DNA from 4 places in the Zooshikella sp. RANM57 genome. Region 1 is predicted to be linked to each of the others. Evidence: predicted binding sites of a transcription regulator. Region 1 holds the regulator's gene; each other region holds the start of a gene.
What was found. The regulator sigma-54, encoded in region 1, starts transcription at its own class of promoters, with help from an activator protein. The targets are predictions, from matches to a motif close to TGGCACNNNNNTTGCTNT.
Positions count from the first base shown of each region.

Region 2: a site for sigma-54 is predicted at 2,294-2,311, ahead of flgB (flagellar basal body rod protein FlgB). Genes of this name have one in related genera too.
Region 3: a site for sigma-54 is predicted at 2,028-2,045, ahead of ACQ96U_RS19395 (RtcB family protein). Genes of this name have one in related genera too.
Region 4: a site for sigma-54 is predicted at 1,978-1,995, ahead of ACQ96U_RS11325 (pilin). Genes of this name have one in related genera too.

Region 1 covers NZ_JBOIUB010000001.1:640,965-644,927, reverse strand. Annotated here, with positions in the region: gene lptB (LPS export ABC transporter ATP-binding protein) at 1-484, shown strand, start outside; gene ACQ96U_RS02345 (RNA polymerase factor sigma-54) at 675-2,228, shown strand; gene hpf (ribosome hibernation-promoting factor, HPF/YfiA family) at 2,356-2,664, shown strand; gene ptsN (PTS IIA-like nitrogen regulatory protein PtsN) at 2,633-3,154, shown strand; gene rapZ (RNase adapter RapZ) at 3,337-3,963, shown strand, end outside.
Region 2 covers NZ_JBOIUB010000003.1:311,461-315,423, reverse strand. Annotated here, with positions in the region: gene flgA (flagellar basal body P-ring formation chaperone FlgA) at 1-57, opposite strand, end outside; gene ACQ96U_RS08750 (chemotaxis protein CheV) at 174-1,103, shown strand; gene ACQ96U_RS08745 (CheR family methyltransferase) at 1,136-2,197, shown strand; gene flgB (flagellar basal body rod protein FlgB) at 2,358-2,768, shown strand; gene flgC (flagellar basal body rod protein FlgC) at 2,771-3,232, shown strand; gene ACQ96U_RS08730 (flagellar hook assembly protein FlgD) at 3,281-3,963, shown strand, end outside.
Region 3 covers NZ_JBOIUB010000010.1:56,663-60,625, forward strand. Annotated here, with positions in the region: gene ACQ96U_RS19385 (helix-hairpin-helix domain-containing protein) at 274-1,140, shown strand; gene ACQ96U_RS19390 (HD domain-containing protein) at 1,223-1,933, opposite strand; gene ACQ96U_RS19395 (RtcB family protein) at 2,092-3,318, shown strand; gene ACQ96U_RS19400 (hypothetical protein) at 3,431-3,963, opposite strand, start outside.
Region 4 covers NZ_JBOIUB010000004.1:378,907-382,869, forward strand. Annotated here, with positions in the region: gene pilB (type IV-A pilus assembly ATPase PilB) at 34-1,737, opposite strand; gene ACQ96U_RS11325 (pilin) at 2,050-2,499, shown strand; gene ACQ96U_RS11330 (hypothetical protein) at 2,548-3,963, shown strand, end outside.

The DNA.
Region 1 (3,963 bases):
TTACTTACCACAAGAAGCGTCTATTTTTCGTAAACTGTCTGTCAGTGAAAATATTATGGGGATTTTAGAAACCCGTAAGGATTTAAATCGTCAACAGCGAGAAGAAAAACTTAACCAATTACTTGAAGAGTTCAATGTAACCCACCTCAGAAATAGTTTGGGCATGAGCTTATCTGGAGGAGAACGCAGACGGGTTGAAATTGCTCGTGCACTGGCAACAGAACCTTCATTTATCCTATTAGATGAACCTTTTGCTGGGGTTGACCCCATATCTGTAAATGATATAAAAATGATAGTAACTCATTTAAAAGAAAGAGGCATTGGTGTACTGATTACCGATCACAATGTTCGAGAAACACTTGATATTTGCGAGTTAGCCTACATAGTAAGTGAAGGACAGATAATCGCTCAAGGTTCTGCGAGTGATGTAATGGCCAACCAAAAAGTCAAGGATGTTTATCTTGGACACCAATTCAAAATCTAAGACAAGTAGCCTGGTCGCGCATATAATGTGTTAATGTATGAGATGCGGCCACTCATTATTCTCTTTCACTGTTGACTGAATTACTAATGTGGCAGCATTCATTCACCACAATGACAGGTACTGTTTAGTGGCATATTAATAGATAAATTTCAGCATTTGCTTTGTTGCAGTGTAGGTAAACCAACTAATTATGAAGCCATCCTTAGTTTTAAAAATGGGCCAACAGCTGACAATGACGCCTCAGCTGCAACAGGCCATTAAACTACTTCAGTTGTCTACGCTTGACTTGCAACAAGAAATTCAGCAAGCCTTAGACTCCAACCCATTACTTGAACTTATTGAAGACGCTTCAGACTCAAATATGAATAATGAGTCAGCTGACTCCTCTGATGAACAACACGCTGAGTTCAACCAAGAAGCTCCCTCAAGTTCCAATGGTGATGGCAGCAATATTGATGCTACGTCTAGCACTACTTCTCAAGAACAAGAGAGTGATGGTGAATCTCTTTATGAGGATCAGTGGGCGGAGCAAATTCCATCGGAGCTATCGGTTGATACCGCCTGGGATGACGTCTATGACCCAATACTGCCAACGACTGGAAGCTCATCTTCTAACACCGATGAAGATTTTGACTATACCGCTAGAAACAGCACTGCAGAAACAATACAGACACACTTACACTGGCAGCTTAACCTTACCCCACTCAGCGATAATGACCGCCTGATTGCCATTGCAATTATTGATGCAGTTGATGAAAGCGGCTATTTAACCTGTACCCTGGAAGACATTCTGGAAAGCTTTGACCCAGAACTTGAGATAGAGCTTGATGAAGTCGTTGCCGTTCACCGCTTACTAAAACAATTTGACCCTGTTGGCGTTGCCGCTCGCGATTTAAAAGAGTGCCTTTTAACTCAGTTGACACAACTCAGTGCAAATACGCCTTTTGTGGAAGAAGCGAAGCTAATCACTCAAAAGTATCTCCATTTATTAGGCAATCACGACTACAATCAACTTATGCGAAAAGCAAAGTTGAAAGAAGAGCAGTTGAAACAAGCCATCCTGTTGATACAAAGTTTAAATCCACGGCCTGGCTCTGTTATTCAAGATGAGAACTCTGAATATATCGTTCCAGATGTCATTGTTCAAAAAAGAAATGATCGCTGGAGTGTAGAACTTAATACCGATGCCACCCCCCGTCTTCGCATCAATGCAAGCTATGCATCTTTAGTCAAACGTGCAGACAGCAGTTCTGACAATACCTATATTAAAAATCATCTCCAGGAAGCACGCTGGTTTATAAAAAGTTTGCAGAGCCGTAATGAAACATTAATGCGAGTTGCTAGCTGTATTGTTGAGCACCAAAAGGGCTTTTTAGAGTACGGAGAAGAAGCCATGAAACCTTTAGTGCTCCATGATATTGCAGAAGCCGTTGGCATGCATGAGTCAACAATATCAAGAGTAACAACTCAAAAATATATGCACACCCCTCGTGGTATATTTGAACTGAAGTATTTTTTCTCCAGTCATGTCAGTACCTCATCGGGTGGAGAATGCTCATCAACAGCAATCCGAGCCATCATAAAAAAATTGATCGCGGCGGAAAATGCGCGAAAACCTTTATCTGATAGTAAAATAGCCAAGCTTCTAGAAGAACAAGGAATAAAAGTGGCAAGACGAACTATCGCTAAGTACCGAGAGTCACTTTCTATTCCGCCTTCTAACGAGCGAAAACGGTTGGTGTAAGAAAGCGTTATAGGGTGACAAACAACCCTATTACCCCTACTCAATTGATTAGGGATGTTGTGGAGTCAGTAGTAGTACACAGTTTCTACTGATAGACTGTAAATCGGATCACTTAGGAGATCGATGCATGCAAATAAATATTAGTGGTCACCACGTTGATATTACCGATCCGCTGCGCCAATATGTTATCAGCAAGTTTGAGCGGTTGGAGCGGCACTTTGATAGCATTACCAATGTGCAAGTTACTTTAAGTGTTGAAAAACTTCGACAAAAAGCTGAGACCACTTTACATATAAGAGGTGCAGATATTCGCGCGGAAGCGGAATCTGAAGACATGTATGCAGCGATTGACATGCTTGTCGATAAGTTAGATCGTCAACTTCTAAAACACAAAGAGAAAAACCTTGACCGTTTACAGGGCGCAGGAGCCCGTTAAACCGGCCATTGCTGGAGATTGTAAAAACGCAATGAAACTCGAACAGATTCTTGCCCCGGAGTGCACCGCTTGTGATGTCGAGGGTGGCAGTAAAAAAAGAACGTTAGAGCAAATTGCAGATATCCTGGCCGGTTACCGGCCAGGCATAGGTGCTAGCGAACTTTTTGATAGTCTTATTACCAGAGAACGACTGGGAAGTACTGGATTCGGCAATGGCATTGCACTTCCCCACTGCAGATTAACCAACTGTGAAAAACCCATGGCGGCTTTACTAAAGCTTCGTGAACCCATCGAGTTTGACGCAATGGATAATCACCCAGTTGATTTAATTTTTGCACTTATAGTTCCAGAAGAAGCTACTTCTGAGCATTTAGCAATATTGCAACTTGTTGCTGAACGGTTTGAAAATGCCAGTTTCAGAAATAGGCTGCGTAATGCTCAAAGCAATCATGAACTTTATGAGCTTGCTATTGCCCCTCTTCCTAATTAACAGGTCACACACAACCATCTTGCTTTAACGCTTCATTTATTTTTACTCCAAATGACGGACTTCACTGTAGCTTGGCTACAACAAGAAGCCGTCATTTTGGTGTACACTATACATGCAGTGTAATAATAATATGGCGCGCATAATAAAAGCCAACTCACAACCATGGTACACATAAAAGTCGTATGAAACTTGTTATCATTAGTGGTCGATCAGGTTCAGGTAAAAGTACAGGGCTACATGTGCTTGAAGACCAAGGTTTTTTCTGTATCGATAATTTACCCTTAGTTTTACTTCCTGATTTAGCGAAAGAGCTGCAAAAAGCTTATTTAGACCGTGTAGCTGTCAGTATTGACGCCCGAAATATACGACAAGAGCTATCTCGCTTTCCGGAAATTATTAACCGGATAAAACAACAACAAGTTGATGCTGAGGTTATTTATCTTGATGCTGATGACGAAGAACTTTTAAAACGCTTTAGTGAAACTCGACGAAAACACCCATTAAGCAACCATAATTGTTCTTTAGCTGAAGCCCTTAAAGCTGAGCAACAGGTTTTGGAGCCAATCTCAAACCTGGCTGATCTCACCATGGATACAACTGGACTTACGCTGCATGATTTACGCGATATATTTAATAAACGAGTAGCCTGCAAACAAGACAAAAGTATTGCATTATTATTTGAGTCATTTGGCTTTAAAAAGGGTGCACCTAATGATGCAGACTATATTTTTGATGTTCGATGTTTACCTAACCCCTATTGGGTTAATCATTTACGACAGTACACAGGTAAAGATCAACCCATTAAAGAG
Region 2 (3,963 bases), on a different contig from region 1:
TAATGCAAAATACTGACGTGGGTGACTAAATTGTCCTATGCTATTTGTATAGTTCATAAGCAGCAATAGGCCTTAGTGAAATTAGTTGGTATACAGCGGTTTATCACTTTAAAAAGCAACTGTTATGCCGGTTTTAGGTTTAAAGTGTTTGTTAATCATGTAGGAGTGGCTTCATGGCTGGTGTATTAGACAGTGTTAACCAGCGAACTCAACTGGTAGGACAGAACCGACTTGAATTACTGTTATTCAGGCTCAATGGTGGCCAGCTCTATGGAATAAATGTATTTAAAGTTAAGGAAGTGTTGCAATGTCCTAAGATGACCATTATGCCGAAAAGCAGCCCTATTGTAAGAGGTGTTGCCAATATCAGGGGAGGTACCATCCCCATATTGGATATGAATATGGCTACAGGTCGAAGTGCTCTGGATGATGTAGAGAATTGTTTTGTAATCATTACTGAATACAACATGAAAGTTCAGGGTTTTTTAGTACGGATGGTCGACAGAATTGTCAATATGAATTGGGAAGAAATACATCCACCGCCCAAAGGCACAGGACGAGATCATTACCTAACTGCTGTAACCAAAGTGGATGATAAACTGGTTGAAATCATAGATGTTGAAAAGATCCTTGCAGAAGTTTCTCCGATGAATGAAGAGCTTTCAGAGGATGTTGTTCGTCATGAACCAACCGATGACTTAGCGAATAAGAAGATATTAATTGTTGATGACTCAGCAATCGCGCGTAAACAAGTACAGCGCTGTATTGAGTCATTAGGTATTGAGGTAGTGGCCAAAAATGATGGTCGTGAAGCCTTAGAATACCTTATGGAGTTGATTGAGCATGGGGTTAGTCCTAAGGATGAACTCCTTATGATTGTCTCTGATATAGAAATGCCTGAAATGGATGGCTACACACTAACATCTGCGATTAGAAATGATCCACGGATTAATGATATGCATATTGTGCTTCATACATCATTGAGTGGCGTTTTCAATAAAGCGATGGTGGAAAAAGTAGGAGCAAATGATTTTATTGCTAAGTTTAACCCCGATTTATTAGCGGGTGCTGTAATGGAACGAATCCAAATACTAACGGGTTAATTACAGGTTAGCATCGATATGGGGTAATTTCTGTGGCCGAATTTGGTTCTCAACCGAAGCGAACAGTCCCAACCAATGACTTTGAAGTCTTTAGTCTTTTTTTGGAGAAAAGCAGTGGTATTGTTTTAGGTAAAAATAAGGAGTACTTAGTCAAAAGCCGTTTAAGAAAAATTCTAGCGGAAAACAATATTAATTCTCTCACGGAGTTGGTGTCTCAGATAGAAAAAAATCCTCGTGGTGACTTGCGTGGTAAAGTTATAGATGCGATGACGACAAATGAGACATTATGGTTTCGGGATAATTATCCTTATGATGTTTTAAAAAACAGAATTTTACCTGAACTAGTAAAAGAAAGGCGTCAGCAAAATATTCGCATTTGGTCCGCCGCCTGCTCTACTGGACAAGAGCCTTACTCGATTGCAATGGCGATTGATGAGTTTGAACGAAATAATCTAGGCATGTTAAAAGGTGATGTTAAAATTGTTGCAACTGATTTGTCTAGTAAAGTCATGGCTGAAGCGATGGCTGGAGAATATGATTCTCTTGCGTTAGGCAGGGGACTATCGGATGAACGTTTACAGCGTTACTTTACGGCCTTACAAGGAAAGCGCTGGGTGGTTAAACCCCACATAAAACAGCGTGTTGAATTTCGTATTATTAACCTGCAAGAAAGTTATGCTAGTTTAGGTAAATTTGATATTGTTTTTTGCCGCAATGTATTAATCTATTTCTCTGCAGAACTGAAGTTAGATATTCTAAGCCGAATTTATAAGACACTTAAACCAGGTGGTTTTTTATTTTTAGGTGCATCTGAAGCATTAAATGGTTTATCTGACTTATATGAAATGGTTCAGTGTCGACCTGGTATAATGTACATGGCAAAACCTAATAATGCGGATGTATTTGCTCGTGCAGGCAAATCAACGAGTCGGGCAAAACCATCCACACCTGAAACGAGAATGCCAAGAGCAACAGGTTCGGCAACAGCATCTGTACCAACGCGAAAACCAACCAGTACATCTTCCTCTACAACAAGACCCACTACTTCTTCGATTAAGCCTTCCTCAAATAAACCAGAACCATTTAAGCGGTAAGTTTACGTCTCAAGAGAAAGGAAATTGATTGCCGTCTCCTGGGTGTTGGTTTTGTTGGTCTTACTTAACTTACTGAAAATTATGTAAAAATTTTAATGGCATGGGCTTTGCCTTAAAGCTAAGTAGAAAACTACTCGGTTTATTTGGCAAGGGAGTTTTTATGGCCATCAGTTTTGATAATGCGTTAGGCGTGCATCCTTATGCACTGCAAGTTAGAGCCGCAAGAGCAGAAATTATTGCTAATAACTTTGCCAATGCTGATACCCCTGGGTTTAAGGCTAGGGATATTGATTTTAAGCAAGCACTAAAACAAGCTGTTGATAATACACCTAGGGGCAATCAATTGCCGCTTAATGTTACCAATGAACAACATATACAAACGGCGCCTACAGAATACAGTGGACCTGAAGTGCTTTATCGTACGCCGATTCAACCTGCGATTGATGGCAATACAGTGGATACCCAACAGGAGCACTCACTCTTTGCCCGTAATGCAATGGATTTTCAGGCCGGCTTTGAGTTTTTAAATGGTAGTTTTAAGTCATTAAAAACTGCGATTAAGGGTAATTAATTATGTCTTTGACCAATATTTTCAATATATCAGGAAGTGGTATGTCAGCGCAGTCGGTACGTTTAAATACGGTTGCCAGTAATGTTGCTAACGCAGAAACTGCCAGTAGTAGTATCAATGAGGTGTATAAAGGACGAAAGCCATTTTTTAAAGTGATGGAAACCCGCGTTAACGAAGATCCTTTTTGGCAGGACTCTGTTTTTAGTGATGAAAGTACTGTGTATCAGGAGCAGGGAAGAGGGGTGATGGTGCAAGCGATAGTTGAAGATAATGCAACACCTCAGGCACGTTACGAACCTGATCATCCGATGGCCGATGAAAAGGGATATGTGTATTACCCGAACATCAATGTTGTTGAGGAAATGACGGATATGATTTCAGCTTCCCGTTCATTTCAAGTGAATGTTGAGATTATGAATACAGCAAAAACGATGTTGCAAAAGGTACTGACATTGGGTCAGTAATATGGCTGATAGTTTTGTGGTTAGCACTAAGGTGAGCGAGGTGCTCTCATGAGTACAATTAATCAGACCCCAAATACGACAGCAAATGCTGTTGTAGATAAGTATACGCTAGAGGAGCCCTCTTCCGCGAAAGGCAATCAGGAACTGGGTCAGGATCAATTTTTAAAGCTGATGATTGAACAATTAAAAAATCAGGATCCGTTAAACCCTCAAAAAAATGAAGAATTTATCGCACAGTTGGCACAATTTAGTACGGTAGAAGGGATTACCAATTTAAATCAAACTGTGACAAGTATGTCTTCAGCATTTACGTCGAGTCAGGCATTACAAGCGTCAGCGTTGGTCGGTCGTTCTGTTTTAGTTCAGACATCTCGCACACAACTTAATGCGGGAAGTGAAGTACAAGGTGTGGTTGACTTGCCTGCATCCAGTCCGGTAAGAGTGGATGTATTTAATAGCTCAGGTGTACTGGTCAGGCAGATTGATTTAGGTTTACAGCCTGCAGGTGCTGTAGATTTTAAATGGGATGGTAAAGACAGTAATGGTCAGGCCATGCCTACCGGCGTATACAGTTTTCGAGCGTCAGGGGTATTAGATAATCAAGGCGTGGCTTTATCAACAATGATGAGTACGAATGTGGATAGCGTAACCCTTGGTACGTTCAATGACTTAACACTAAATTTAGCGGGCGTTGGCTCTGTTAAATTAAGTGATGTTAAACGTATACTTTA
Region 3 (3,963 bases), on a different contig from region 1:
CTGGTCAACGCTTTTTATCATAGAGTAGTATTGACTTCTTACCCCGTGTAACTTTATTTCACTGTATATATTATATTTTCAATAGGGACTTGAATTTATGACGCTTATCATTTGCCATAAGTTGTATATGCTGATAACAAGGGATATACAGAGAATGTGGTGATATGAAAACCTATACGGCATGTTGTTCATGTTTACGAAATGGAAGTAGTAGTCATCATAAGTAAGTCATTATTGAAGATACTTTCAGTACGTTTTAATGACGGAGGCTGAATGTTTAAAAAACTCTTTTCATGGTTTAGTGCTAAAACTAGTGAAGATGACACTAGTGATAAGACAAATAATAATGATCATCTGAATGATCAGCAGGATAAAACGCATCAGGCTCAAGAAAATATTGCGAATAATCAGCCAGTTATTCACGATCAGTCTTCAGAGGATATTCAAGCTGCCGTGGCAGAGAATGAGCCACAAGACAAGTCAACGCAGTTTGACTCGACTTGTCCTGAGTCGAGTGAACAAGATGAGGATGTTAAACAGGTTACAGTGACACAAGATGAACGTGAAGATACTCCTATAGAGCCACAAACACTGGCCGAAGGAGGCGCGTTTGTATTTGCTGCTAACTTAACATTATATACTTCATTGGATGTGCTTCAGCAGCATGGTAAACACGTTGCTGAACTGCCTGAAGAGCTGACACAAAAGAAAAATGGTGAGTGGATAAGTTCAGCTGATTTTGCACTTCGTACTGATGAAAATGGCATGTTTAAAAGTGATATTGGCTTTGTTGAGGAGTCAGAGTATTTAGCATTTTTAATAACCTGCCGAGAAACAGTTGAAAGCAATTTAGCGTATGAGGAAAAGTTAAAAGTGTTGAGCGCTAAAATGGATGCAAATCCACTGTGGAATAGCTGGGGGCAAAAAAAGCTTAAAAGCAAAGAAAACTGGATGAGTGACTTGATTATTAAAGAGGAAACTCGTGTCATCACCGGTTTATCACTCGCTAATGCAAAAACACTGTTTAATCAAGGCTATACGTCATTAGACGCAATTGCTGCAGCTCCTGAAGAGGTACTGACCTCTTTGCCAAGAGTGGGCAAGAAAACACTTGAGAATATTCGTCAGGCTGCTTCTTAGCACGGCCTGTAGACCAATTTTTGTTTCCAACAACATGTTGCTAGCTACCGAAAGGTAGCTTTTTTTTGCTATTGAAAATGTTTCAAATACCACATTCCTTATAGTCAGATGTAGTGGCCCTTTCTCCCAGAATTTCTTGTCGGATATTGATTCTAGCCTGCTCTTCCCAACGTGATTGTAATGTAGGTGTAAAATAAAGGGTTGGGCGCGATATTAACCTGGAAAGTACTTTGTTCCTTAAGCGTCGGTATAACCATAAGGGTATATAACGGTGCTCCATACGCACTTGTTGCTGGTACCTCCGATAAAGTGCTTCAGGTGTTGCAAGTATAGCTAGATCTAAATCAAGAAAAAATTGCTCATCTTTACTGTTTGAACTGGGTTGATGTTGCTCTGTAGCAAGTATCCATTGGCTGATTTTTTCAATGTGAGTCGTATCCACACCCAGTAGTGGTAATGCTTGTGCAGCTTGTTTGGCACTTTCTATTTCGTTTTTCTTACTGAATCTTTTATACACACTATCATGATAAAAGATGGTCAAAATAATGCTTGGCAAGTCCTGACATAAGTGAGCAAACCGTTCTGCAAGCGTTATCAAATGTGCCAGATGGTAGATAGTATGGTAGTGGCGGTGAGGCTGTTGATATTGTGAAATGAGATGGGCAAAAACCTCATATTGAGTTTGGTGGTCACACTCTGCTTTTGCCGCATAAAGGGATTGTCGCCAGGTACCATAAAGTTTACGAATGACTGGATGATGCAGTAATTGGGAAGATATAGAGTCGGCGGACATATGGCTTTCACTTTATTGATAACTATCTATCTTTATAGATAGTCAGAGTTAGAGAGTTATTTAATATCCCATTGAATTTTAAGTAAAAAATTTTTGGCATGGTCTTTGTTTAATGTTGATTATCTTACTTTTATTTGACTAAACGAGATAACATTCCAATGTGTAGAAAATATGAAGTTGTTCAAGGGCAAAAAGGTGTACCCATTAAAGCGTGGACATGTGATGTTGCCTTTGAACAAGCTGCTAAACAACAATTATTGAATATAGCGCAATTGCCCTTTGTATATAAGTGGTTGGCGGTAATGCCTGATGTGCATCTTGGTAAGGGAGCCACAATAGGTAGTGTGGTACCTACTATTGATTGTGTCATCCCCGCTGCAGTAGGTGTGGATATCGGTTGCGGTATGATGGCGTGCAAAACTTCCTTAACAGCCAGTGACTTACCTGAAAATCTTGGCGGAATTCGAAGTGCAATTGAGCAAGCTGTTCCTCATGGGCGGTCAGCGAGAGCCAGAAAAGGGCGTGATAAAGGTGCCTGGGGAGATATTCCTCATGATGTAGCTTGTGCATGGCGTTCATTAGCTACTGTCTTTGATCAGCTGCAGGAAAAGCATGCTGTATTAAAACAAACCAATAATGTGAATCACTTGGGAACCTTAGGCACAGGCAATCACTTTATCGAAGTGTGTCTGGATGAAAAAGACAGTGTGTGGTTTATGTTGCATAGTGGCTCCCGTGGTGTGGGTAACAGAATTGGAACCCACTTTATTGAACTTGCTAAGAAAGAAATGGAGCGTTGGCAAATTCAGTTGCCTGACCGAGATTTGGCTTACTTGCCTGAAGGTTCTGAGTTATTTGCGGACTATATGCAAAGTGTTGAATGGGCTCAAAACTATGCTCGTATTAATCGAGAGGTCATGATGCAGCGGGTGATTCAGGCTGTCCAAAAGGTATTGCATCGAACGTTTGAGGCGCATGTTGAGGCCGTTAACTGCCATCATAACTATGTGAATCGTGAGCATCATTATGGTAATGATGTATGGGTTACTCGCAAAGGTGCTGTGAGTGCCAAAGAGGGACAGTTAGGGATTATTCCTGGAAGCATGGGGGCAAAATCGTTTATTGTGCGAGGTAAGGGTAATCCTGAAAGCTTTCATAGCTGTAGCCATGGTGCTGGGCGTGTTATGTCTCGAACTCAAGCAAAGAAAGTGGTTACATTGGCAGAACACTTAGCGGCAACACAAGGAGTAGAGTGTCGTAAAGATGAAGCTGTTATAGATGAAACGCCCGCCGCGTATAAACCGATTGATAAAGTCATGGCTGCGCAGTCTGACTTGATAGAAGTCGTTTATACGCTCAAACAAATTGTCTGTGTAAAAGGTTAGTTTTGGTAAGATTAAGTCTTAGCCTTAAGATACTTTAGAGGTGCCCTTTAATGAGGGGGAAGCATAAGCGCTTATAATAGTGCTTATTTTTTGTTTTAATTAAATAGGGATATTATGTTGTTGGTATAGTTAAGGATTTAATTTTATCGTGAATAAGCGATATTATTTGCTGAACATGGTCAGTCGGTTTATTAAAATTATCATAATCTTTATTATATATTTCTTTTAAATCATTGAGCGTTAAGTAAGTTGGTTGATGAACTTCTGCGATCGTAGCATACATGAATTTTTGATTATTTTTCTCAATATATAGCGAGTATATATGAATGGCCAAATTTTCTTTCATTGTTACATGAAAGCTTTTGTATAATGGCGCCAGATCACTGCTAGATTTTAGTTCACCAAAGTACATAGGCTGTTTAGTTATTTTCCAACCTGCGGCTTTTAACACGGCACCAATGGAGCCGCCACCGAGGATTTTTTTATGTGCAGTGGAAAAAGATGAGTCAACGTGTTCGGGGTAACGCACAATGGCTAATGTTCTGGTTGTTTTGTTAGCACCATGAGTACTGTATAAGCGAGAGACTCTCGTTGATGCGCCTGATTCCAGTACATCTATCCCATAGCTTCCAAACTTTAACTCAA
Region 4 (3,963 bases), on a different contig from region 1:
GCCAACTATTTCATGTTTTTATTGATAGATTGTTTAATCTTTAGTAACTCGGTTGACCTCTTCCAGGCTGGTAACACCTTGTAGTGCTTTTACGAGTCCAGATTTACGCAGATTGCTAAAGCCTTCTTTATCGGCAACTTCCGCAATTTGTATGGAATTACCTTCTTCCATAATGATTCTTGATAAGGCTGGAGTAATTTTTACCACCTCGTAAATACCGACACGCCCTTTATAACCTTTATTACACTTTTCACAGCCTTTGGGGCCATAAAGCACGGCAGATTTAGCCTGTTCTGGCGTAAACCCCTCTTCAAGAAGAGTTTTTTCAGGCACTTCAACAGTCTGTTTACAGTTACTGCACAGTCTTCTGGCAAGACGTTGTGCAATGATTAAGTTAACCGTCGTGGCAAGGTTAAAAGCGGGAACCCCCATATTAAGTAAACGGGTTAAGGTTTCGGCTGCACTGTTAGTGTGTAGTGTAGACATTACCATGTGACCTGTTTGAGCCGCTTTTATTGCGATAGAAGCTGTTTCAATATCCCGGATCTCTCCCACCATGATAATATCTGGGTCTTGACGTAAGAAGGCACGCAACGCTTGGGCAAAGTCCATACCTTGTTTGGGATTGACATTAACCTGGTTGATACCTTCAAGGTTGATTTCTACAGGGTCCTCTGCTGTGGAGATGTTGCGCTCTACGGTATTGAGAATGTTAAGACCAGTATACAGTGATACTGTTTTACCACTACCTGTGGGTCCCGTGACCAAAATCATACCTTGAGGTTGCATCAGGGCAGCCATATAAAGCTCTTTCTGCGCTTCCTCATAACCAAGGCTGTCAATCCCCATTTGCGCACTGGTTGGGTCAAGGATACGCAATACTATTTTTTCACCCCATAGGGTTGGACAGGTATTCACTCTGAAATCTATGGACTTGGTCTTGGATAGCCGCATTTTGATACGACCATCTTGAGGTTTACGGCGCTCAGAAATATCCATTGAGGACATTATTTTTAAGCGTGAAGATATCCGTGGGGCTAAGCTGATAGGGGGTCTAGCCGCTTCATGTAGCACACCATCAGTACGAAAACGTACCCGATACGTTTTTTCATAAGGTTCAAAGTGTAAATCTGATGATCCCCCTTTAATGGCTGACAGCAGCATCTTGTTTACAAATTTCACAACAGGAGCATCATCAGCTTCGCTGGCGACAGGGCCACCTTCTTCCTTGTCTTCATCAACTGCACTAATATCAAGGTCTTCTAAACCTTCATCATCAAGATCGGATAAGCCATCATCTGTGGTATCAAGAAACTTCTCGATAGCGGTATTAAGCTTATCTTCTTCAACCAACACTGAATCGATGTTGAGACCTGTGTTAAAGCGAATTTCATCAAGAGCCGCTAAATTCGTAGGATCTGATACGGCAATAAAAAGTCTTGTTCCTCGTTTGTATAGAGGAATCGTATGGTGTTTACGAATGAGTTTTTCATCAACAACATCTTTTGGCGCAAGCTCAAAGTCAAAGCTATTCAAATCCATCAGGGGGGAGCCAAACTCCTCAGAAGCCAATCGTGCAACATCCAATGGTTTGACAAAATCAGATTGAACCAAATGGGTCACAAAAGGAATTTTCTGCTTTGAAGCTTCTTGGTAAGCATTTCGTGCTGTTTCTTCGTCAAGCAGTTTGTCATCAACAAGTCTTTTGGCAAGACCGGTGAGCATGATTCTGGACATGAAATAGTTACTACTGTGTCTAGTTGATGAAGGATACGCAAAGTATAGATTGAAAAGTAGCAATCTATAAAAGAGATATAATTAACATAAAGTATGTGACAAATTTTGTCACTAAGTGGTGATAAAGGTAACTGTTTAAAATTGATCCTGACATCAATCTGTATTAGTTATCGTGTTAAGTTTTCAGAAAGATACAGTATATTAATGCTAATTAAGTGAGTGCATACTAACTAAACAAATTGGCATTGGCATTGCTCTCACATCCGTACTATGACTATTCAAGTGAATAGGATTTGATCGGAGGAGCTTCACATGAAAAAAATGCAACAAGGTTTTACGTTAATTGAATTGATGATCGTTGTTGCGATCATTGGTATTTTGGCGGCGGTAGCTATACCTGCCTATCAGGATTATACGGTTAGAGCAAAAATGTCTGAAGCTGTGTTGGCTTTGACACCAGCAAAAATGTCAGTTTCTGAATTCTATTTGTCTCAAGGATCTATGCCTCGTACTGCAGCAGCTGCTGGATTTACAACTACTATAGATAGTGATTATGTAAGTGATATTGCTATGACTTGGAATAGTGTCTCTAAAGTTACTATTACAGTAGATATTAAAGCTATGGGGGGGGATACAGCAGATGATCAGTCCTTTGTACTTGAAGGTACTGGAAGTAGTGCAAAAGTGCAATGGGATTGTAAGTCACTTAGTTCGGGTGGTGTAGATCCAAAATATTTGCCAGCTTCATGCCGTGACTCGTAGATCATTAAAATTTTCTAACGGCCAAAAGGCCGTTAGAAAATAAGCAAAATGAGTATAATTCAGAGTTATAATTTAAAAACTGTAGGAGCAGTTATAGTTGCCTTTACTATAATAGTGCTTTCTTATTCTCCTTCCTTTAAAGGTGGTTATTTATTTGATGATTATGCAAATATCACAAAAAATCCATTCTTCAATCACAATAGTATTATAACCATTGAGTCTATTCGCAAAGCTGCATTCAGTAATTTTTATATGGATTTTAACCGTCCTTTAGCAATGGCGTCACTATATTTAGATTACAAGCTTTCAGGTGGAGACTCAACAGTCCAAAGAGTGATAAATTTACTCATCCATCTGATAAACATGGTATTGGTTTATTTGGTTTTAAAGAAAATTTCAACTGTTTATTTGTTAAACTTGAATAGTTGTGAGCTAGTAATAATGTCTTTGATATGGGGGATACTGCCCATTAATGTTTCTGCTGTAGCCTATATTGTGCAAAGAATGACATTGTTAAGTTTCTTTTTCTCTATTTTGTCAATACTAATATATTTTAATTATAATGAACGTCGAGGTGTTTGGCGTATATTTTTAATGTTTTTCTGTGTTTTTTTAGGTTTTTTGTGTAAAGAAAATTCGCTGGTCGCTCTTGCCGTTATTTTTTTTTATGACTGGGTTTTTAAAGGTGATCTTTATAAAGCTATGCTCGTATTGTTTTTAGTAGTGTCAATTTTATTCATTATAAATTACGAGTATTTTTTTTCAGGTTATGATGCAAGAGTATACACCCCATATGAAAGAATTATAACTCAGTCAAGAATAATTTTTTTATACTTAAAAAGTATAATTATTCCTGACTATAATGAGCTCTCACTATATCATGATGATGTAGTACCTTCCGAAAGTATTTTTAGACCATTGACAACACTAGTTTCGTTATTAGTTTTATTGGTGGTATTTTTATTCTGTCTAATTAAAAATAAAACGTTAGTTAGCTTTGGTGTGGCTTGGTTTTTGTTAGGTCACTCGATAGAGTCAACTATTTTGCCACTAGAATTAGCTTTTGAACACAGAAATTATTTCCCTTCAGTTGGCATAGTTATCTCATTTATGGCTTTATATAAAAAAGCAAGTTTAAGTGGTAGGCTAATTGTAATTTCTTCATATATTGTATTTTTATCAATGTCAACTTATTCATACAGCAAATATTGGGGGGGGGAGATTGAAGCTATTTTAAAAAAAGCTTACAGAAAAGATAATTCCTTAAGGCAAAATATGTATGCGGCACATATTTATGTGGCGGAATATGATCAAGCTGAAGGAGTGGTTAAAGAAAAATACGCAGACTTAGTAAGATATTTTTTTAATAGAGCAAAAAAATCGTATAATTCAGGGTTGTCACCTTATTTTGATCAGATTATTTTTGAGTCTAGATCGAAAAAATATTTTTTTGATGAAAGTTTT